Regions from separate parts of the Blautia luti genome, predicted to be linked through region 1. Evidence: predicted binding sites of a transcription regulator. Region 1 holds the regulator's gene; each other region holds the start of a gene.
What was found. The regulator Rex, encoded in region 1, represses fermentation and respiration genes when NADH is low (regulators of the CRP and FNR family bind a similar motif). The targets are predictions, from matches to a motif close to ATTGTTAANTANTTAACAAT.
Positions count from the first base shown of each region.

Region 2: a site for Rex is predicted at 3,133-3,152, ahead of R8695_RS04405 (phosphoketolase family protein). Genes of this name have one in related genera too.
Region 3: a site for Rex is predicted at 4,776-4,795, ahead of R8695_RS09895 (DUF8180 domain-containing protein). Genes of this name have one in related genera too.

Region 1 covers NZ_AP028156.1:1,647,791-1,655,920, reverse strand. The annotation lists gene alr (alanine racemase) at 1-96, opposite strand, end outside; gene R8695_RS07805 (NAD(P)H-hydrate dehydratase) at 83-1,627, opposite strand; gene R8695_RS07800 (redox-sensing transcriptional repressor Rex) at 1,751-2,401, opposite strand; gene abc-f (ribosomal protection-like ABC-F family protein) at 2,605-4,515, shown strand; gene R8695_RS07790 (NADP-dependent isocitrate dehydrogenase) at 4,584-5,792, opposite strand; gene R8695_RS07785 (S8 family peptidase) at 5,890-6,735, opposite strand; gene R8695_RS07780 (hypothetical protein) at 6,889-7,062, shown strand; gene R8695_RS07775 (hypothetical protein) at 7,087-7,212, opposite strand; gene R8695_RS07770 (LCP family protein) at 7,276-8,130, opposite strand, start outside.
Region 2 covers NZ_AP028156.1:942,123-950,252, reverse strand. The annotation lists gene malQ (4-alpha-glucanotransferase) at 246-1,793, opposite strand; gene R8695_RS04410 (LacI family DNA-binding transcriptional regulator) at 2,053-3,099, shown strand; gene R8695_RS04405 (phosphoketolase family protein) at 3,370-5,745, shown strand; gene R8695_RS04400 (LysR family transcriptional regulator) at 5,859-6,755, opposite strand; gene R8695_RS17925 (hypothetical protein) at 7,021-7,146, opposite strand; gene R8695_RS04390 (nucleotidyltransferase family protein) at 7,247-8,130, opposite strand, start outside.
Region 3 covers NZ_AP028156.1:2,103,328-2,111,457, forward strand. The annotation lists gene R8695_RS09870 (ATP-binding protein) at 1-122, opposite strand, end outside; gene cooS (anaerobic carbon-monoxide dehydrogenase catalytic subunit) at 167-2,059, opposite strand; gene R8695_RS09880 (ATP-binding protein) at 2,266-3,036, opposite strand; gene R8695_RS09885 (methylenetetrahydrofolate reductase) at 3,068-4,000, opposite strand; gene R8695_RS09890 (CooT family nickel-binding protein) at 4,126-4,308, opposite strand; gene R8695_RS09895 (DUF8180 domain-containing protein) at 4,322-4,717, opposite strand; gene R8695_RS09900 (aldo/keto reductase) at 5,129-5,956, shown strand; gene R8695_RS09905 (NAD(P)H-dependent glycerol-3-phosphate dehydrogenase) at 6,044-7,060, opposite strand; gene plsY (glycerol-3-phosphate 1-O-acyltransferase PlsY) at 7,076-7,720, opposite strand; gene der (ribosome biogenesis GTPase Der) at 7,723-8,130, opposite strand, start outside.

The sequences.
Region 1 (8,130 bases):
TTTTGTATCCTGCGCAATGTTCTTTCTCATCTCGTGGAAATTATGTTCCACTGCATCCAAGGAAATCACTGCTTTCACTCTGTTACATTTTTCCATCATCCATGTCGTCCTTTATTCTCAGTATTTCCGGTAAAAACCGGATAATGTCCCTTGCGGTCATTCCTCTTTTTCCACATACTTCTGCTGCCCTGTCTCCTGCAAGTCCGTGAACAAAAACTCCCAGCGCTGCAAGCTGTACCGGAGGAATCTTTTTCTCTGCTGAGAGATACATGCAAAGCACTCCCGCCAGCACACCGCTTAACACATCGCCGCTTCCTGCAGTGGCAAGCCCGGCATTCCCGGACAGGTTCAGATAGGTTTCCCCTGAAGGCCCGGCAGTTACTGTACAGGCATCCTTCAGAACACAGACAGTACCTGTTTCTTTTGCATATTCATATGCGGTTTCCATCAATGCATCCTGGATATCACTGATCATTGTTTTATTCAGGCGGCTCATTTCCCCGATATGAGGAGTCAGGATCACATTCTCACCCAGATATTTCTTCCATTCATCATGGACTGAGAGAAGATTCAGGCCGTCTGCATCCAGGATCACCGGTCTGCCGCATTCTGCTGCATGGGATAAAAACCACTGTGCGCGTTCTCTGCTCCGGCCGGATACTCCAAGTCCGGGACCGATCACCAGAACATCACACCAGTTCAGCATCTGTCTGTTCTGCTCTTCATTAAACTCGCAGGATACCATCGCCTCCGGGAGCAAAGTCTGCAGAGAGATTCGATTCTCCTCCACAGTCTGGATCTTCACCATTCCCGCCGAACATTTAAATGCCGCTGCAGCACTTAAATAAGCAGCGCCGCACATCTCCGGTGATCCCACTACCAGAAGGACCTTGCCAAAAGTCCCCTTATTTCCATAAGGCAGTCTGGGCGGCATCAAAGACAGATCCTCTTTTCCCAGATAATGTACCTGCAGTTTCTGTTTCGGCTCCGGATAGATTCCGATATCTGCAGTAATGATCTCTCCTCCCAGCATACGTCCCGGATAAAAACATAAACCTCTTTTCCGGAATGCAAAGGTTACCGTAAGATCTGCCCGAAATGCAGTTCCCATCTCAAATCCGGTATCTGCATTGACACCGGAGGGAATATCTACAGCCACTTTAAATGCATCTGCCTCGTTCAGTTCCCGGATCAGCCGGGCATAGCTGCCTTCCACAGGACGGGCCAACCCAACCCCGAAGATGGCATCTACTATAGTAGTATATTCATCAGTTCTTAAGTTATGCTCCTGTAAAACACCATAGTATCTGGCTGCCTTTAACTGACATTTCGTTTCTTCTGTCATCCGCTCTTCTTTTCCCGCCAGATAAAAACAGGTTTCTATCCCGGCCAGATGCAGAAGCCTGGCAATTGCCAGCCCGTCTCCACCATTATTTCCGCTTCCGCAAACTACCAGGATTCTTTCCCTGCTTCCATTTTTCAGCCGCTTTCTGAGCTCTTCTGCAGTCTTTAATGCAGCTCTTTCCATCAGCACCAGTGACGGGATTCCTGCTGTTTCGATGGTATTTCGATCCAGTGCTTTCATTTCACAGGCAGTTACGATCTCCCTCATTTTCTCACCTCTCATTGCATAAACCCCAATTTATATGTAAGTATACACCCTTTTTCACCAAAAGAAAAGCTGTGATCGGATAAGATCACAGCTTCTTCGCTGTCATTGTGTTACTGTTCACTTCGTTCTCAGCACCAATTATTCCATAGCTTCATGCTCTTTTCGATACTCGCTGAGATTGTAGGACAAGGTCATAAGGCTCTCAGACAGATGTACATTCTCTACCATAACGTCCTCTGGTGCATCCAAATCAATATGTGCGAAATTCCAGATTGCTTTAATACCGTTTTCAATGAGGATCTTCGCCATTTCCTTTGCTTTGTTCTTCGGAAGAGTGAGCACCGCAATTTCTACCTCATTCTCCTTCAGAAACAAAGGCAGGTCACTGAGCATCTGAACCTCAATCCCGCGTACTGCAATTCCTTCCAGTACAGGATTTACATCAAAAATACCAACCAGTTTAAATCCCCGTTTCTCAAAATCTACATAATTCGCCAGTGCCTGTCCCAAATTACCCGCACCCAGGATAATCATAGGATGCACTGTGTCCAGACCCAGTATCTTACCGATTTCCGTATATAAATAACGTACATTATAACCATAACCCTGCTGACCAAAACCGCCGAAATTATTTAAATCCTGACGAATCTGGGAAGCTGTCACATGCATTTTCTTACTGAGATCATTGGAAGAAATTCTCTCTACATTCTCTTCCATCAATTCACCAAGATAACGGTAATAGCGAGGCAGACGTTTGATGACCGCTTTTGAAATCTCCTTAGCTTCCACAAATTTTCCCTCCTTATTTATCTATGTCAATTATACCGAAATGTTATTTTATTGTCAAATTGATTTTGTACCTTTTAAACAATTCCTGCATATATTTTTTATGAATTTTCGATTTATGCTTTTAAAAGCCTCCGGATTCCGTTATAATGGTATGCGGTTCGCAATATTTCAAGAAAAATAATTACTATATCGGAGGAATTTGTATGATCTTATCATGTCAGAACATCTGCAAATCCTTTGGCGAAAAGGTGATCCTTCAGGATGCCAGTTTCCATATAGAAGACAGAGAAAAAGCCGCACTCATCGGCAATAACGGAGCCGGTAAAACTACCCTGCTCCGTATTATCATGCACGAGCTTTCCCCTGATTCCGGCAATGTGGTACTCGCCAAAGATAAAAATATCGGGTATCTTGCCCAGTATCAGGATATCCACGGCCACCATACTATCTACGAGGAGCTGATCTCCACCAAGCAGCACATCATCGACATGGAGAATCGTCTGCGCAGCATGGAACAGGAAATGAAATCAGCCACAGGCGAGGCTCTGGACAGCCTGATGAATACCTACACCAGACTCAGCCATCAGTTTGAACTGGAAAACGGATATGCTTATAAAAGTGAGATTATGGGAGTATTAAAAGGCCTCGGCTTCACAGAAGAAGATTTTCCACGCCAGATCGAAACTCTTTCCGGCGGCCAGAAAACCCGTGTAGCGCTGGGCAAACTTTTGCTTTCCAGCCCGGATATCCTTCTCCTGGATGAGCCTACCAACCATCTGGACATGGAGAGTATTTCCTGGCTTGAAACCTATCTGCTCAACTACCCGGGAGCTGTATTTATCGTTTCCCACGATCGTTATTTTCTGGACAAAGTTGTAACAAAAGTCGTGGAGATCGAGACCGGTACCATGCGCATGTACAGCGGCAATTATTCTGCCTATGCCTTGAAAAAAGCCCAGCTTCGTGATGCCCAGTACAAGGCTTACCTGAATCAGCAGCGGGAGATCAAACATCAGGAAGCCGTAATTACCAAGCTGAAATCCTTTAACCGTGAGAAATCCATCAAACGTGCTGAGAGCCGTGAAAAAATGCTGGATAAGATCCAGCGTATTGAGAAGCCCCAGGAGATCCAGAATCAGATGCGTATCTCCTTAGAGCCCAGATACGTCAGCGGAAATGATGTTCTTAATGTAGAAGAACTTTCCAAATCTTTCCCGGGACAGACCCTTTTCTCCAATATTTCTTTCGAGATCAAACGTGGTGAACGGGTAGCGCTGATTGGAAATAACGGTACCGGAAAAACCACTATGCTGAAGATCATCAATGGTCTGATAAATGCAGACTCCGGCAGATTTTCCCTTGGTTCCAAAGTACAGATCGGTTATTATGACCAGGAACATCACGTCCTGCACATGGAAAAGACCATTTTCCAGGAAATTGCCGATACCTATCCTACTCTTACAGAAACTGAAATCCGAAACATGCTGGCAGCTTTCCTGTTTACAGGCGACGACGTCTTCAAACTGATCTCTGCATTGTCCGGTGGTGAACGAGGCCGCGTATCACTGGCGAAGCTGATGCTTTCGGAAGCCAACTTCCTGATTCTGGATGAGCCTACCAACCACCTGGATATCGCTTCCAAAGAAATCCTGGAAGAAGCCCTGAACAGCTATACAGGCACTGTATTGTATGTTTCCCATGACCGTTACTTCATCAATCAGACCGCAACCCGTATTCTGGATCTGACCAACCAGGCCATTGTAAATTACATAGGTGACTATGATTATTACCTGGAGAAGAAAGAAGAACTTACAGAGAAATATGCTCCGGCAGCAGCCCAGGCTGTGGCAGAGGCAAAGCAGGCATCTGATAATAAGCTGTCCTGGCAGCAGCAGAAAGAGGAACAGGCCCGTCAGCGTAAACGGGAAAATGAATTAAAAAAAATCGAAGCCCGCATCGAAGAACTGGAAACCAGGGACAAAGAAATTGATGAGACCATGGTTCTTCCTGATATCTGCACCAATGTTGCTGAATGTGCCAAACTCAGCAAAGAAAAAGCTGCTGTTATAGAAGAACTGGAAACTTTGTATGAAAAATGGGAAGAACTTGCATAATATGCAGGTTCTTCCCATTTTTTCTTTTTACTTTTTTATTTTATTAGTGAAATGTCTGTCCAAACAACTTACAGCAGTGTATCCAGTTTCTCTCTGATAGCCAGGATAAACTGCTCACTGTTTAACACGGTTACATCCTTCAAAGTGGTGATCAGTGCCAGATCCTTGGTCATCTTTCCCTCTTCAATGGTACTTAATGTTGCTTTCTCAAGCTTATCTGCGAATTCCATCAGTTCCCTGTTTCCGTCCAGTTCTCCACGTTTTCTGAGAGCACCTGTCCATGCGAAGATCGTCGCAACAGAGTTTGTGGATGTCTCCTCACCTTTCAGATGACGATAGTAATGTCTCTGTACCGTTCCATGAGCTGCCTCATATTCATAATAACCCTGGGGTGATACCAGCACAGAAGTCATCATAGCCAGAGAACCAAATGCAGAGGAAACCATATCACTCATAACATCTCCGTCATAATTCTTACATGCCCAGATAAATCCCCCTTCTGCTTTCATCACACGGGCCACAATATCGTCGATCAGGCTGTAGAAATACTCAATTCCTGCTGCTTCAAATTTTTCTTTGAATTCATTTTCATAGATTGTTGCAAAAATTTCTTTAAAGCGTCCGTCATAAATCTTGGAAATAGTATCTTTACCGCCAAACCAAATGCTCTGCTTCGTATCCAGTGCATAATTAAAGCAGCATCTTGCGAAACTGGAAATAGAATCATCCAGATTATGCATTCCCTGAAGAACCCCGGCACTGTCATAATGATGGATCAGTTCTTTCTTTTCTTCTCCGTTCTCGCCCTTAAATAAGAGATAGGCATCCCCTGGTCCGTCGATATACATCTCTGTATTCTTATACACATCGCCGTATGCATGACGGGCAATGGTGATAGGCTTTTTCCAGTTTTTGACACATGGTTCGATTCCTTTTACCACGATAGGAGCACGGAATACAGTACCGTCCAGGATCGCACGGATCGTACCATTCGGGCTCTTGTACATTTTCTTTAGGGTATACTCTTCCATTCTTGCCTTATTCGGTGTAATAGTGGCACATTTAACAGCTACCCCGTATTTCTTTGTAGCCTCTGCTGCATCAACAGTTACCTGGTCATCGGTCTCATTTCTGTATTCCAGGCCAAGGTCATAATACTCTGTGTTCAAATCAATATATGGAAGAAGAAGTTCCTCTTTAATGATCTTCCAGAGGATTCTGGTCATCTCATCTCCGTCCATTTCCACAAGTGGTGTCTGCATCTGAATTTTTTTCATATATGTCCTCCTCTTTGGCTATTGGCTCATTTGAATATTATTGTATCTGAAATCCTCTGGTTCGTCAATGCTTTTGCACATTAAAGTGATAATTTTTTCACAGTTTCATAAAACGCTCCAGATCCAGTTCCCCCCAGCCCTGAAGATTCTTGGGCAGTCCCATATCCCTGGCGCTTTCTTTCAGCTTCATCTTTATTTCCAGATTTGTAAGGGCTGGATTTTTTTCCAGCATCAGTGCTGCTGCACCGGAAACCAGCGGTGTAGACATAGATGTGCCGCTTTTGACCCCATAAGGAAAGTCCACTCCAGGGGCGCAGGCACGTATTTTGCTGCCCGGTGCCACCAGGTCAGGTTTACATACACATTCAAACGTAGGACCCCTTCCGGAAATAGCCGATCTGCCTGTGAGCAGATCACTGGATCCTACGGTAATGATCTTACGGCTGCTTCCCGGTGCCGTAACACTTCCCGGCCTGGGACCCTGATTTCCCGCTGCTGCTACTACCACCAGTCCCTGATCCCATAATTTTTCTACCCCGTCTATCAGGATTTTGTGGTCCATTTTCGTCCTGCAGGTTGTTCCCACCGAAATGTTAACAATCCGGATCCCGTATTTTTTTCTGTTTTTCAATATCCATTCAATAGCCTGCAGTACATCCTCTTTTCTGCCGTTTCCAAGCCCATCCAGCACTTTCAGGGCAATAAATCCGCATCCCGGTGCAATTCCCCTGATCCGTCCCCTCGATGCTGTTCCGTCTCCTCCTATAATGCCGCACACATGGGTACCGTGGGAATTGTCATCATAAGGCTGTTTCTGCCCTCTCACGAAATCCCGGAATACCCAGATCCGCCCTGCAAAGTCTATATGAGGAAACAGGCCTGTATCCATAACACAGACACCGATCCCCTTCCCTGTATATTCTGCATCAGACAAATTTCCCATAAAACCTCCGGATAAAAAGCAGCAAGTTCTTACTCTAATTTATTCGGGTTCTTCATCTTTTGTTATCTCCCGGTATTTTTTCACATAAACTGTATAAAGTGTTTCTGATCTGTACATACTGGAACTATCGTTTCAACAGGGAGGTAAACCTATATGATCGCATTGATGATCCTTATCTTCTTTTTACTGCAGGGTTTCATCCTGCTCTGCTGTGCAGCCGCCGGCAACGACGCCGCCTCACAGGAGATCTCCGACCAGGAACAGCTGGAATTCATACAGGCGTGGAAAGAGAAGAATGCAAAGAAAAAAGGTGGGCATTCTGTGTGAATGCATCGCCTTTTTCATTTACTCTTATTCAGCTGTTTTTACTTCATCAGAAATAATTGAGAAGTAGCAGTGATCTTCTAACGCAACTTTGATAATTTTGTTTTCTTTATCAATACTGATCGGATCAATAATTGTCCATTTTTCCTTCATTGACCTGCTTAAATGCATCGGCAACCTCAGGAGCTTTTGTCTCTAAAGAAAAAAGACGCTGCCCTAACGGGCAACGTCTGCGTCAGATAACTGGAATCCTTCTCTGACTTTCTTCATTAATACTTTTGCTTTATCCACAGTTGTCTGGTCCGGAACCATGACATAAGCTTTCGCACTCATGGAATATGGCTTCTGAGTATCTCCTGTTCCATTTACACTGTAGGATAATACCTGCCAGCTGCCACCTTCATCCAGCTGCTTACGAACCAGAGAAGCGATCAGATCATATGGAATATTGGTTTCGAAGCATCCGTCCAGGCTGTCCATAACTGACAGATAATTTTTCAGGAAAGACGGCTGTGTTACTTTATCTACAACTCCCTGAATTACTGCCATCTGGTTACGTCCTCTCTGACGGTCCCCTTCTTTAAACGCATAACGTTCACGGCTGAACACCAGTGCCTGTTCTCCGTTTACGTGATTCTCGCCTTTGTTAAAATGATATCCTGTTTCATTTTGTGAATCAAAATCGTAATCAGAATTTAGGGTAATACCGCCCAGAGCATCAATAATCTTGATAAATCCGCCGAAATTCAGACGGAAATAATAATTAATATTGATGTCATACAGCATATCCAGAGTATCCATGCTGACATTAACTCCATAAATACCTGCATGAGTTAATTTATCCGGCACACCATTGGAAATAGATAACGGTACAAAATAATCTCTTGGTGTGGATATCATCAGGATCTGCTTGGTTCTGGCATTGATCGTAAGAATAATGTTAACGTCACTGCGGCTTGAAGAAGTCATTGCCCCTCTTGTATCAATTCCGCTTACGTAAACAGTATAAACCTCATCGGTTACTCCATCTTCATTTGCAGTTTTCTGGTCTGATGACTGTGCACTGCTGTC
Region 2 (8,130 bases), 710 kb from region 1:
CCTTTTTCTGGTTAATATTTTATCAAATATTGCCCGAAAATCAATGGATTTCTTTCCCAATTGTACACAATCCAAAACATTCCCAATGTTTTCTTTTTCATACAAAAGTAAAGTATGCGATCCTGCCCTAAGGGCTTTTTATTTCATAGGAACATTACGGAGTAATTTTCCATGAAATAAAACAGCGTTTCAGATACTCTCCATATCCAAAACGCTGTCATCGTTCATACTATTTCAATCTGTACTTAATCCCAGTTCTTACGTCCATAGCGCAGTGTCACATCATGGATCTCTTTCTGGAGTTTCTTCGTAAGATCTCTCTTTTTAATCCTCCACTTCCAGTTGGTGCCAACTGTGGATGGTTTGTTCATTCGGAACCGGTTATCCAGTCCCATGTAATCCTGCATTGGAATTACGCAGACGCGTGCTGCACTTCGCATGATCAGGCTAATGAAGCATTGATACAATTCTTCTTCCGGTGTTGCATGATCGCACAGATAATCTCTTGCCAGCTTTCTTTCTTCTTCTGTAATGCTCTTCCACCATCCCACGATTGTTTCATTATCATGAGTTCCAGTATATGCCACACAATTCTCCGGATAATTGTGCGGCAGATAATCACTGGCACATCCGGAATCTCTGGCGTCAAAGGCGAATTCCAGTACTTTCATTCCCGGAAAACCGCTTTCATATACCAGATGACGTACAGAGTCTGTCATATATCCTAAATCCTCTGCAATAACCTGCTTCCAGCCCAGGACCTGTTCAATTCTGCGGAACAGATCGATTCCCGGTCCTTTTTCCCAATGTCCACCTGTGGCATCCGTATCTCCATACGGAATAGCAAAATATTCATCAAATCCACGGAAATGATCGATACGGACAACATCATAGAGCCTGAAACAGTAACTCATTCTGGATATCCACCACTGATATCCTGTATCTCTGTGATAATCCCAACGGTACAGTGGATTTCCCCATAACTGTCCTGTTGCAGAAAATCCATCCGGAGGGCATCCTGCCACTGCCAGAGGTACATTTTCCTCATCCAGCTGGAATAATTCCGGATGTGCCCATGCATCCGCGCTGTCCATGGCAACATAGATCGGGATATCCCCGATGATCTGGATTCCCTTTGAATTGGCATAGGATTTCAGTTTCATCCACTGCTCATAGAACTTGAACTGCATATACTGCTGGAATTCAATATCAAAATATAACTCCTCACGATAATAATCCATGGCATTGTTCCAGCGAAGTCTGATATCTTCTGCCCATTTCGTCCATTCCACACCCCCGAAACGATCCTTTACTGCCATAAATAAAGCATAATCGGAAAGCCACCAGCTGTTCTCTGCTACAAATTTCTGATAGTCCGGATTCTTGCTGATAGCACTGTTTTCATATGCTTTTCGCAGAAGAGGATATCGTCCTTTGTATATTTTCTCATAGTCCACATCATCGGGTTTCTTTCCCCAGTTGACTTTCTCACAGTCTTTCTTATCCAGAACGCCCTCTTCCACCAGTGTATCCAGATCTATGAAATAAGGATTTCCCGCAAATGTGGAAAATGACTGATAGGGAGAATCTCCATAACTGGTTGGGCCTAACGGCAGGATCTGCCAGTAAGTCTGACCGGCTTCCTTTAACCAGTCTACAAATTCATACGCACTTTTGGAAAAGCATCCGATCCCATAGTCTGACGGCAGGCTGCTGATCGGTAATAAAATTCCCGCTGATCTATTTTCCATAATTTCTCTCCTTTTGCATCCCTTGCTATGCTTTATTTGCATTATTTCATGCAAACGTTTGCATTAATTATAGCGTTATTTTGCATTAATTACAATCCACTATTTTTAATTCTACTTTTTAAACAATCAGACGCCTTGTTTTTTGTGCATTTCTTACTTTTTTGTGCATTGGGGAACTATCTGAAGACCTGGGAATGCCATTTGACAACCCCTGTTTCTTCTTATAAAATAGATGCAACGATAACCATGGTATGGAGTTTTTTACCAATCGCTCCATATCACTATTTATGGAGGTTTTTTCATGGCAGTAACCATTAAAGAGGTAGCAGCTCTGGCCGGCGTTTCACCGTCCACAGTTTCCAGAACCTGTAAAAATAACCCTTCTATCAGTGAAGAGACAAAAGAACGCGTGCGCAAAGCCATGCTTCAGTTAGGCTATGAACCCAATTTCCAGGCCAGCACCCTGGCATCCCAGTCATCCAATTCCCGGTGCATTGGCATCATTTTGCCCGCTTCTGCCAAAGAAGCATACGAAAATTCCTTTTATCTGGAAACCATCCGGGGAATCAGCCACTACTGCAACAGCCACCAGTATATCAGCACCATTATAACAGGACAGAATAAAGAAGAAATCCTGCAGACCGTGCGTTCTATGGCACGCAGTGGCAAAGCAGACGGTTTTATCCTTCTGTATTCCAGACAGGATGATCCTGTCATTGATTACCTGTTCAGTAAAGGCCTGCTTTATATTCTCATCGGTAAACCTGCCCAGTACACCAATCACACCATGTATATCGATAACGACAATCTTCTGGCAGGCCAGGAAGCCACAGAATATCTCTACAGCCTTGGCCACAGACGCATTGCTTATCTGGGTGTGGATTCTTCCCTGGTATTCTCTTCCGACCGTAAAATGGGATATCAGCAGGCACTTTTGAATCATGGACTGGCTGTACGTCCCGACTACTGTATTGAAGTTCCGGAGATTTCTCAGGAAAGATCAGACCAGCTGCTCAATCTTCTTAAGCAGAAAGACCGTCCCACTGCCATTTTGGTAAGTGACGACATCCTGGCGGTTTATCTGGAACGGGTATGTATGGAGGCAGGGCTTTCCATCCCCGAAGACCTGTCCATTCTTTCCTTTAACAACTCTCTTCTGGCCAGACTTACCTCGCCTCAGCTCACATCCATAGACATCAATTCCTGTCAGCTGGGGATCGAGGCAGCCTCCCAGATGATCAACCATATCGAAAACCCCAATCTCCTGGCAACGAAGATCATCGTTCCTCATCATCTCATAGAGAGGGACAGCTGCCGGTCAGTGGATATCCATTCCGAACCGCTGTAATTTTTGTAATTGGTCATACCTATGCTTCAGTTTTTTGTTAATTATTTCCCAATCTTTGTTTGCAGATCTACTGTCCCAATACAGGTACAGTAGATCTATTCATATCAAAAAGTTATAATTATAATGCATTTTTTCTATTTTACGTTTTTTTCTTTCTGTGATAGCATGTGTCTAGTTAAAAAAATAACACAATTTATTTACCAGTGTACCTGCAAGTTGTCGGTACACTGCCGAGACATCAAAGATAAAGAAAGAAAAAGAGGTAAGAAAATGGAAGACAACAAATTATGTCTTGAAAAGCAGCCTTTAAATCAGGAAATGCTTGACAAAATCGATGCTTACTGGCGTGCAGCGAACTACCTGTCTGCCGGACAGCTCTATCTTCTTGACAATCCGCTTCTGAGAGAGCCATTAACCATGGATCAGATTAAGAAGAAAATCGTTGGTCACTGGGGAACTGTACCAGGACAGAACTTCGTTTATGCACACTGCAACCGTGTCATTAAACGTTACGACCTGGATATGATCCTCCTTTCCGGTCCGGGACATGGTGGAAACTTCATGATCGCCAACACTTATCTGGAAGGTTCTTACAGCGAAGTTTATCCTAATATCAGCCAGGATGAAGAAGGTATGAAGAAAATGTTCAAACAGTTCTCCTTCCCATGTGGAGTTCCGAGCCACTGTGCACCGGAAACACCTGGTTCCATCAACGAGGGTGGTGAGCTTGGTTATTCCATCGCTCATGCTTTCGGAGCTGTATTCGATAACCCGGAGCTGATCGCTACTACTGTTGTAGGTGACGGCGAGGCTGAGACCGGCCCTCTGGCAACATCCTGGCAGTCCAACAAATTCCTGAACCCGATCACTGATGGTGCTGTACTTCCTATTCTTCACTTAAACGGATATAAGATCAGCAACCCTACTATCTTCTCCCGTCTTTCTCATGAAGAGCTTGAATGCTTCTTTAAGGGCTGTGGCTGGAAACCATACTTCGTTGAAGGCGATGACCCAATGACCATGCACAAGAAGATGGCAGAAACAATGGATACTGTAATCGAAGAAATCAAAGCAATCCAGAAACACGCACGTGAGAACAATGATCCGGAGCGTCCAGTATGGCCAATGATCGTTCTTCGTACTCCTAAGGGATGGACAGGTCCTAAGGTTGTTGACGGACTTCAGATCGAAGGTTCTTTCCGTGCTCATCAGGTTCCGATCTCCATGGAGAAACCAGAACATCTTGAACTTCTGAAAGAGTGGCTAGAAAGCTATCGTCCTCAGGATCTCTTCGATAAAAATGGCCGCCTGATCCCTGAACTGGCTGAACTGACTCCTAAGGGAAATGCACGTCTTGGTGCGAACCCACATGCAAACGGCGGACTTCTTCTGAAAGACCTTCGTCTTCCGGATTTCCGTAATTACGGTATCGAAGTACAGCCTGGCAAAACAAAAGCTCAGGATATGATTGAACTTGGCGGATACATTCGTGACATCTTCAAACTGAATGAAGAGAACAAGAATTTCCGTATCTTTGGACCAGACGAAAGTATGTCCAACCGTCTGTACAAAGTATTTGAATATCAGAAACGTGACTGGAATGCAGAAATGCTTGATACTGATGACTGCCTCGCAAGAGACGGACGTATCATGGACAGTATGCTCAGCGAGCATATGTGTGAAGGATGGCTGGAAGGTTACCTGTTAACAGGTCGTCACGGCTTCTTCGCAAGCTATGAAGCATTCATCCGTATCGTTGACTCCATGGCAGCTCAGCATGCAAAATGGCTCAAAGTCTGCAACCAGCTTTCTTGGAGACAGCCGATCGCATCCCTGAACTTCATCCTGACATCCAACGTATGGCAGCAGGACCACAACGGATTTACACATCAGGATCCTGGATTCCTGGATCACATCGCTAATAAGAAAGCAGACGTGGTACGTATGTACTTACCACCAGACGCTAACTGCTTACTCTCCTGCTTCGATCACTGCATCAAGAGTAAGAACTATGTAAACGCAATCGTAGCTTCCAAACATCCAAGCTGCCAGTGGCTGACCATGGAGCAGGCTGTTAAGCACTGCACACAGGGTATCGGTATCTGGGAGTGGGCAAGCAATGACTGTGGTGAAGAACCAGACCTTGTCATGGCTTGCTGTGGTGATACACCTACACTTGAGATCATGGCTGCTGTTACGATCCTTCGTGATGAAATGCCAGAACTTAAGATCCGTGTTGTTAACGTTGTCGACCTGTTCAAACTGGAATCCGACCACAAACATCCACACGGCTTAAGCGATGCAGAGTACGATGCAATCTTCACAAAAGACAAACCGGTTATCTTTGCATTCCACGGATATCCGACACTGATCCACGAGCTTACATATGGTCGTCATAACCACAATGTTTCCGTTCATGGATATCAGGAAGAAGGTACGATCACTACTCCATTCGATATGCGTGTACAGAACCAGATCGACCGTTTCAACCTTGTAAAAGATGCCATCATGCATCTGCCACAGCTTGGAAATAAAGGTTCTTACTTAATCCAAAAGATGAACGACAAGCTTGTTGAGCATAAACAGTACATCGCTGAATATGGCCAGGATCTTGAAGAGATCAGGAACTGGGAGTGGCATAAATAAAATCTTATAGTTAAATTGTCCAGACATAACTACAGGACAGGTACATGTGATTTCGCATGATACCTGTCCTGTTTTTCTTCTACATTATTTTTATATACAAATCCCCACCAGATTTATACACCTTCTCTTTCTGCCAGGAATTTCTGAAACGCTTTGGATGCAATACTCTGAGGATATTCTGTATCATGTATCAGAATAATACTTCTCTCAGGAAATGTTTCATTTACATCAATTTCAAAAACCTTATCTGCTGCCAGATCATCTTTTGCAAATTCTTCAGGCAGAAATCCAATTCCCATGTTATATCGCACTGCCGGGAGGATCATGTCTGTAGTCGCCAGCTCTACATCCGGTGAAAACTGCAGGCCGTTTTTGGCAAAATACGCATTCAGATATCTCCTGGTGATTGCCTCAGAAGTCAGGCTGATCCACGGATAGGTGGACAACTCCTCCAATGAAGTCTTTCTTCCCTTCAACTCTGCAAAACGGCTGCCCCCGATCAGGATTTCTTTATACTTTCGCACAACTTTCATTTTCAATGGCTCTGTAACCTGTAAGGCTGCAGACACAACTGCAAGGTCTACCTTTCCTTCCCTGAGTGCACTTACAGAGTCCGTAGTACTGTTATTCAATATCTTAAAATGCACATTCGGATATTGAATATTAAAGTCTCTGACTGCCTCAAACAAATAACAATGAAGCGCCGTCTCCGTGGCACTGATATAGATGGTTCCATTTTCCAGGCTGATCAGATTGTTCAGATTATCTTCTGCCTTAAAAAACTGCGCACAGCCTGCTGCTACATATTCATAGAAAATCTTTCCCTCAGGTGTCAATTTCATCCCGCTTTTGCTTCTTGTAAAAAGGCGGCAGCCCAGTACATTCTCCAGATTATGGATCGTCCTGGTCACAGCCGGCTGGCTGGTTTTCAGCACTGCTGCTGCCTTTGTGAGATTTTCATACTTGGAAACATAATAAAACACCTTATAATATTCGAAATTAGAATTCATTTCTTTCTCCGTCATTTAAGCCTTTTTTCGCGCATATTTTATCATAAATTCTTTTTTTGTACAATCTTTACAATTTCTCAATCCGGAATTATAATGATTCCGGATTATTAATCTTAACCAAATGGACAGAATGGAGATTTTTATGACTGCCGGATTTCTTATTTTCCGTTACCCGCTTCTTCGTGTCATTCAGACACCTGAAGATACTTTCACAGGAACCATGAGTTACATTACCGTAATTCTGGATATCCTGTTTATGGGGCCATTACATTTCGGCGTACAGGGCGCTGCTGTTGCCACTATTGCAGCGCAGGCAGTCAGCGTTATTCTTTGCCTTTTCTATATCATAAAGAACTACCCTGAGCTTCATATCAAACGGGACGATCTTCATGTGTCTCCTCTGCTGGCAAGATTCTGCTTCTGTATAGTGCTTTTGCAAACAGGGCCTGGCTTTCGCCAGACCCTGTTTCGTTCTTATTCCAATAATTCACTTAATCAATCAGATCATTCTGAAATCTCGACAAATGTTCATACGGAAGGATCAGTCTTCCTCTGTACAGTCCGCATCCGTCATTGATCAGGCTGTTATTTACTGCTGCAAACATATTTACATCCAGCTTTGACAGATCCAGTTTCTGCAGGCGGATTCCTCTTTCATATGCATCATCGAAATATCTGCATTCGCCCTGGGGAATGGCATCACGTCTGGCGCGTTCACTCTCCTGCTTCTTTTCGTATCCCAGATGATTGGCTGCGCCGATCTCTGCTACATCATCCATATCCTTGGTACGGATCTGCACTTCCAGGTAGGACCTGGAGCTGTTGTCATAGAATGTAATATGGAGGGACTGATAATCGGAATCTTTTTTCTCAGAAATATAATCCCTGTAATAGGGCTTCGCAAACTCATCCATCAATTCCGAATGACTTATTTTCACCCCGTTCGCAGGCTCTGCCGTAAACCCCTGCTCTTCCAGAAATCCCGGAAGTCTGTTGGCAATATCATAAAGATATTTCAGCTCCTCTGTCTCTCTGTCCTCACCAGGTTTCAGGTGACATTTCGGAAGAGAGATTACAATTCGGTACGCGATCAGATCGCGGAAACAGCTCAGCTTATTCTTCAACTCTGCAATAGGCGGGTAAGTTCCGTTTTTTATGTAGTAATCGTAAATATATTCTACAATATATCCGTTAAATTTCTCCTCTGCGCGGATCAGGGATTTGATTCGCCCTTTTACGGTAAAGGCCAAAAACGGATATTCATGAGTCATATATTTATAAAATTCTCTGATCTTCTGAGACTGTGCGGTAAGGAAATCGTTATGTTCCAACAGTTCCTTGATCTGGATCAGAAAATTGCAGTGGATCAGATCAA
Region 3 (8,130 bases), 460 kb from region 1:
TTCGCATCCGGATCCACATCTGCTGCAAGTACCGGTCTTCCCTCTGCTGCATACAACCTGGCCAGCGTTGCTGCAAAAGTAGTTTTGCCTACGCCGCCTTTTCCTGTAACTGCTATTTTCATTTTACGTCATCCACCTTTTATTACATTTTTAAGATCACAGCAGATTAGATTCCTAATGCTGTTCTCTTCTCTTCGATTCTTTCGATCATCAGATCAACTAATTTCTCAATATCTGTTTCTACTGTATAAGCAGCTCCTGTCCATTTTCTTGTTCCCTCTGTAAGGAGCTCTCCCATTTCTGAAGAACCGGAAACATATGGATCAACACCAAGGAATGTATCAATACCAGTACCTACTACATAGTTACCGATGGATACAGCTTTTTCAGACATCCACTCAGGAGCACATCCAACTACAGGAAGCTGATTGATCTGAAGACCTGCATCTTTTGCAAGTTCAGCAGCAAGGATCATCATACGGGAAATATCTACGCATGATCCCATGTGGAGTACCGGTGGGATATCAGCCAGTTCACAGACACGTTTCAGACCTGCACCGCAGAGATCTTTTGCAGATTTGTCCATAAGACCTGCTTTTGCAGCTGCCTGTGCAGAACATCCGGAAGCAATGACAACGATATCATTGGCGATACATTTCTTCATCAGTTCAATATGTGCATAGTCAGGACGGATCTTAGGATTGTTACATCCAACCATAGCAACAGCACCACGGATAACACCGGAAGTGATGCACTCAAGTAATGGTTTTGTTGTTCCTGTCTCATCAACCTGAGAGTTTGTAACACCGTCAAGAACCTTAACGATTGCTTCTACGGAATAACCAACTGTAGCTTTCTGTTTCAGCTGTGGGATATGTACAAGTTCAGGTTTTCTGTTCTTGAAGTTGTCAATAGCCATCTTGACGATTGCTTTTGCATTCTCTCCTGCTGTCTCAGCATTGAATCTGATAAATTCAGCATCAGGCATCTGAGCGATCGGAGAAGTTGTGATAAATTTAGTATGGAAGCATTTGCTTAAAGGTCCTAATGCAGGGAAGATACACTGAACGTCTACTACGATCGCTTCGCAGGCACCTGTCAGTACTACATTCTCCTGCTGCAAGAAGTTACCGGCCATCGGAACACCGCGACGCATAGCTACTTCGTTTGAAGTACAGCATACACCGGAAACAGTGATTCCTTTTGCTCCTACAGATTTTGCATAATCGATCATTTCTTTGCTGTCTGCATATTCACAGATCATCTCAGAAAGGCTCGGATCATGTCCGTGTACAACAATGTTTACGTTTTCTTCAACCATAACACCAAGGTTAGCTTCTGTGTCAATTGGCTTCGGAGTTCCGAATAAAACATCAGAGAACTCTGTTCCCATCATGGAACCGCCCCATCCATCAGCCATACCGCAGCGAAGAGACTGTTTTACCAGTGCTTCCGGAAGAGAAGAACATCCCATATGTGCCATATGTAAAGAAGTGGAAACCTCACGGTCGATCGCACGTGGTGCAATTTCATTTTCAATCAGTTTCTCTTTCTGTCCTGCAGGCATTCTGTCAAGGAATCTCTGATATCCAAATGGTTTACCATATTCCATCAATCCTGTCTCAGCCATTTCATGAGCCAGATCATAGATATCTTTTCCTTCTGTCTCTACGCCCCATTCTTTTGCGATACGGATCAGTTTCTCAGGATCTTTTACCTGATAGTTTCCGCCGTCTTTTGCACAATATAATGTGTGGCAGATTTCACGACCGTGATCAGAGTGAGTAGCTGCACCACCTGCTGTAAATTTCAGGAAGTTTCTTCCTACGATACCATGGACGTCACATCCACAGATACCTCTTGGTGCTTTAGGGGTAATACGACATGGTCCCATAGCACAGATACGACAGCAGACACCCTGCTCACCGAATTTACAATGTGGAGTCTGATTTTTTACACGGAACTGCCATGCGTCAGCTCCAACCTTTGCACCTGTCTCCAAAAGTCTGGCAGTAGCCTCTTCAAACTCTTCCACTGTAGTTAATTTGAATTCACTCATTATAGACCTCCTTTAATTCTGGTTTGTGCATATCCTGTTTTCATGCACTTTTATTTTTAATAATCCCGCAGATAAAGAACCCATCCCTACCCATGGGTTATTTTACCGTAAATAAAACACTTTTTTTGTATGTTGTGCCTAAGATTCTCAATTTTCCCATGCACACAAACATCCCTTACCGTATTTCATACGGCAAGGGGTGCATATTATAAATCTAACTTGTCAACGATCGCACGAAGAGCAACCTTGACAGGGTTATTTTCCGGAAGTGTACTTGTCGGACGACCCTCGCAGTCATATTCATAGACTGTTTCGTCCTGTGGAACAACACCCAGAAGTGTCAGACCCTGATTGGCAATTTCTTCCTGAATTCCTTTGTTCAATTCCCCTTTCGGAGCTCTGTTGATAATCAGGCCGACTGTATCCGGATGCATGTCACATTCCTTGATCAGTTCTGCAATTCTGCCTACTGCCTGTACGCCCCTTCTGGAGCAGTCGCTGACCAGAATAGCAGTCTGCATGCTCGGAAGAACACCTCTGCTGATATGCTCCATTCCAGCCTCATTGTCTACGACAATATACGGATAATTATTCTGATATTTTGCAAGCTGAGTCTGAAGAAGTCCATTCACATAACAGTAACAGCCTTTTCCCTGTGTTCTTCCCATTACAAGAAGATCAAAGTCATCGTCCTCAACCAGCGCATCTTCAAAGCGCATTTCCGCATAATCTGCCTTGGATACTCCGGCAGGGATTGGATTCTCTTTTGCAAGTTCTGCACGGGCGATTTCTTCACGTACATCGCCAAGAGTGGTCTCCACCTCTACCCCAAGTACCTCATTGAGATTTGAATTCGCATCAGCATCTACTGCAAGAATCGGTCCTTTTCCCTGTTCACACAGATACTGGATCAGCATTCCGCATAATGTTGTTTTTCCTACGCCGCCTTTTCCTGCGACAGCAATCACGTGTGCCATAAAACCAGGTGCCTCCTAAATCTGTGTTATATTATACTAATGTACGAAGACCGGATCTGTCGATGATCTCAGATACGTCTTTCCATTTGTTCAGTGCATAGAGATGGATACCATCTACGCCCATTGCACGATATTCATCGATCTGTCTGATTGTATATTCGATACCTTCTTCTTTGAATCTCTTAACTTTGTCATCATAGAACATATCGAATGGTTTTCCGTCAGCATCTTTTGCTGCGAATGGATTCGGGAACAGCCAGTTTCTGGAGATGAGTCTGCAAAGCTCACTATCCATTACACAGCCGTTACGGGAAAGTGCCATGTTGATTGTGGCAGACATGTCGAGGATTGGCATTACCCCAACATCTACAGGCATTGTAACACCAGCTTCACGGATTGCATCCAACCAGTATTTGAACTGTTCCATATCCCAGCAGAGCTGAGTCATGATGTAGTCTGCGCCATTGTCCTGTTTCTGTTTCAGGACTGCGATATCAGCATCAAGAGAACGACATGCAATATGTCCTTCCGGTGATCCTGCTACTGCGATCTCAAATTTATCACCAAATTCATTACGTACGAATTTAACAAGATCTGTTGCATAATTGAAGTCACCGCATGTTGTTGTTTCACCAAGCGGAATATCTCCACGAAGTGCAAGCATATGATCTACGCCTTCATCTAAGTACTGCTGAAGCTGATCTTTGATGCCTTCTTTTGTATTTTTGATAACTGTGAAATGTGTTACAGGTGTTGTACCTGCTTTCTTGATCATCTGACATACTTCACGGTTTGCACCAACGTTTCCGCCGCCTGCACCATATGTACATGAAATGTACTCCGGTTTGTATTTCATCAGATGTTCAATTGTTCCTGGAAGGTTTTCCATACCTTTTTCTGTCTTAGGTGGGAATACTTCGAAGGAAAGGAGCATTTTCTCTTTCATTGCTTCTGATAATTTCATAGTTACTACCTCCACGTCTTTTATTATTTATTATCAAGGCATTTATTTCTGCCTTTGATTCATATGAAATCCAATCCGCCGCAAATCCGCATTCTTTCCGCAGGGCGAATCTTCATTCGCAGGTATTAATCACATTTAAGTTTCACAATGCTGTTGGCAAGGTCAACCATAAGGATTGTTCCCTCAACTACTCTTTCGTCTCCCATGATGTCACGGAGAACCAGCTTGTTTCCGTCCACATCAATGCGGGATACATTCTTAAAGATAACAGAATCATCGCTTTCTTTATATACAGTTGCTAAACACATGTGATGCCGCCTCCTATTTCATTTCTTCTTTAACAAGTGTTAAAGCAAGCCCAAGTCTCATATTGCCTTTTTGGAAATCTGCAACAGCTTCCTTGATCGTCTTACATGCTGCATCCATTCCCATCTTGGCAAGATTATCTGCCATCTGATCCAGTTCCTGAGCATGGTGCTCGTTATGCTGAAGCATATATGTCAGAAGTGCCAGTGTTTCGTTCTTACAGTCTCCCTCATTACAGGATCCGCAATGACTGTTCTCACAGGCATGGTCTGTATGGGTATGTCCATGATCATGACCGTCGCCATGAGTATGTTCATGAGTATGAGTCACACCATCTTCATGAGTATGCTCGTGGGTATGTCCGTGTCCATGCTGGACAAGATTCCCGTTTTCATCTTTGATTAAATGCATGATTAAATGCCCCTTTCTATTGAAAAACATGCTGAATCTATAGAATTCCCGCTGTTTTTATGACAATTAATTATCAATTTATTGATATTATACATCGTTTTTTTCATTTCCGCAAGGTATTTAGCATAAAAAATTACCAAATAATTCTGAAATATTCGCCCATAAATAGTCTTTTTTACGATATGTGTTAATTGTTTAACTATTATGTTATTTCGTTAACAACATGAACAATAAAAAAGTTAATAAATTTGATGTACTTGCGACATACTTTTATGTTATACTTAAACAAGATTATCGGGCAAAACCTTAATTGTCCGCCAAAATATCGCAAAGTATACAGGATTGCTGAAAATGTAACAAACAGCAAACTATATATCAAGCAAGAGGATTAGAGGAATTGGAGGAATTATTTTGAATAATACCGTTTTTCTGAATACAAACAGAGAGATGCCTTTACTGGGTCTCGGGGTATACAAAGCTACCGGAGAAAATGAAGCAGAGAATGCAGTCATTTCCGCTGTTGAATCCGGATATCGTCTCATCGACACAGCTTCCGTATATAAAAACGAAGAAAATGTCGGACGCGGCATCGCCAGATGCGGAATTCCCAGAAGCGAGCTTTTTATCACCAGCAAGGTCTGGAACACAGCACAGCGTCTCGGAGACATTCAGGGAGCTTTTGAAAGAAGCCTTGACCGTCTGAAGCTGGATTATATTGATCTATACCTGATCCACTGGCCTGTTCCGGGATGTTACCTCAGCACATGGAAAGTGCTGGAAGAAATCCAGAAAACCGGACGTGCTCTCTCTATCGGTGTCAGTAACTTCGAGATCCGGCATCTGGAAGAGCTGGCAAAGAATTCCGGCATTGTCCCTGCTGTAAATCAGATCGAATGCCACCCACTGTGTTATCCTAAAGAACTGATCGACTACTGCCAGGCCAAAGGGATCCAGGTACAGGCTTATGCGCCGCTTGCAAGGGGTGCTTATCTGGACAATGATCTTATGTGTGTGCTTGGCACCAAATATGCTCATACGCCTGCCCAGGTCGGTCTTCGCTGGGCAACACAGAAGGGAATTTCCGTAATCCCGAAATCTGTTCATCCTGACCGTATCAGAAGCAACGCTGATATCTTTGATTTCACCATCGAACAGGAAGATATGGATCTGATCGATGATCTGAACGAAAATTTCCACAGCTCTCATGTCCCAGAAGATTTGAGAGATGTTGCATTTTAACCGTATCAGACCAATAATAAAGCAGGCATCCCAAAAGTGCCTGCTTTAATCATCTGCATATTCTCTTTGAATACGTCAGATCCCAAACTAATTATTATCCCACGGAAGCATCGGTGTTTCCACCTTCTTATCTCTTACCATCAGGTCGATCACTGCCTCTGCAGCGCTCTTTCCTTCAAACAGAACTTTATTTATTTCTGTGATGATCGGCATCTCCACATCATATTTCTCTGCCAGTTCTTTGGCAGCTTTCGCAGAATAAACACCTTCAACCACCATCTTCACTTCATCCATCGCCTGCTGCATGGTATATCCCTGTCCCATCAGATATCCTGCCTTGCGGTTACGGCTGTGAACGCTGGCACAGGTAACGATCAGATCTCCGATTCCGGACAGACCGTAAAAAGTTTCCATACGTGCGCCCATTTTTACGCCAAGACGGGAAATCTCTGCGATCCCCCGGGTGATAAGGGCAGCTTTTGTATTGTCGCCGTATCCAAGTCCATCTGCTGTTCCCGCCGCAAGAGCGATCACATTCTTTAATGCAGCTCCAAGTTCAACTCCCAGCATATCCGGTGTTGTATATACTCTGAATACAGGACTCATGAAGATTCCCTGCAGATATTCCGCAGTCTCTCTTTTATGAGAACTTACCACACAGGTCGTAGGCAATCCTTTTCCAACTTCCTCTGCATGGCTCGGTCCCGAAAGTACTGACACATCTGCCTGTGGAAGTTCCTGTTCGATGATCTCGCTTAATGTAAGAAGTGTTTTCTCTTCCACACCTTTGGCAACATTTACAATTTTCTGCCCTTCTTTTACAAAGGGCGCCAGCCGCTTACAGGTACTTCTGGTATAAGGAGACGGCACTGCCAGCACAGCAACATCCGCATCCCGCAGACTTCTCTCAGCATCTGTTGTAATGTCAATTGGTTCAGGAATCTTAACACCCGGAAGTTTGCTTACATGTTCACGTTTTTCTCTTAATGTTGCAATCTCTTCTCCAAGTGCTGACCAGAGGATCACCTCATGTCCGTTGTTATAAAGAAGAATAGACAGGGCGGTTCCCCAGCTTCCCGCACCAAGTACACTGATTTTTGCCATATAAACACCTCTTTTTTATTTATTTTTCTTACTCAGATAAATCTTGCTTTCTGTTCCGTCAAGAAGGCGGTGGATGTTCTTCTTATGTCTGTAGAATGCCAGCACTGTCAGGACTCCCATCACAACATAAAGTTCTATGGTATGTGCATGGTCCATATGATAAGATCCCATCTGCCCAAACACGATCATACTGATAAACGCGGCAAAATATGCACTCACTGAACACAATGAAACATAATGTGTCAGAAAGAACAATCCAAAGAATACGATCGCACAGATCACAAAAATGCGCCAGTCAAATGCAATAACAAGTCCTACAGACGCAGCCACACCTTTTCCACCTTTGAAATTCAGATAAAACGGGAAATTATGTCCCAGGATGCATCCTGCTGCTGCATAAAGGCTTAACAACGGCAGAATATCACTGTAAGAATTTCCAAATACTGCTCTTGCGATCAGGATCGCAACCACACACTTCAGACAGTCACACAAAAGATTCAGTGCTCCTGCCTTCTTTCCAAGTGTACGCAGCACATTGGTAGAGCCGAGATTTCCGCTTCCCTGTTTCCGGATATCGATATGATAAATCTTTCCCAAAATATATGCGGTCTGAAAGAGTCCGCAAACATACCCTATTGCTATACAAACCAAGCGTTCCATGATTATTCCTTCTCACCTCGTTCACGAATAATGAATTTCAGTGATGTTCCTGCGAATCCGAACGCATCCCTGATCTTATTCTCCAGGTATCTGGTGTAGGAGAAATGCATCAGTTCTTTGTCATTGACAAAGATTACAAATGTCGGTGGTTTTACAGCAACCTGAGTCATATAGTAAATCTTCAGTCGTTTACCCTTGTCAGACGGCGGCTGCTGCATAGCAACTGCCTCGGAAAGGATCTCGTTCAGGACACCTGTCTGGATACGAAGTGTCTGGTTCTCAATAACTGCATCAATAGTCTCAAACATCCTGGAAATCCTGAGTCCTGTTTTTGCAGAAATAAATACCAGTTCTGCATACGGCATATATGCCAGAACCTCGCGGATCCTGTTTGTATGTTTATAAATGGT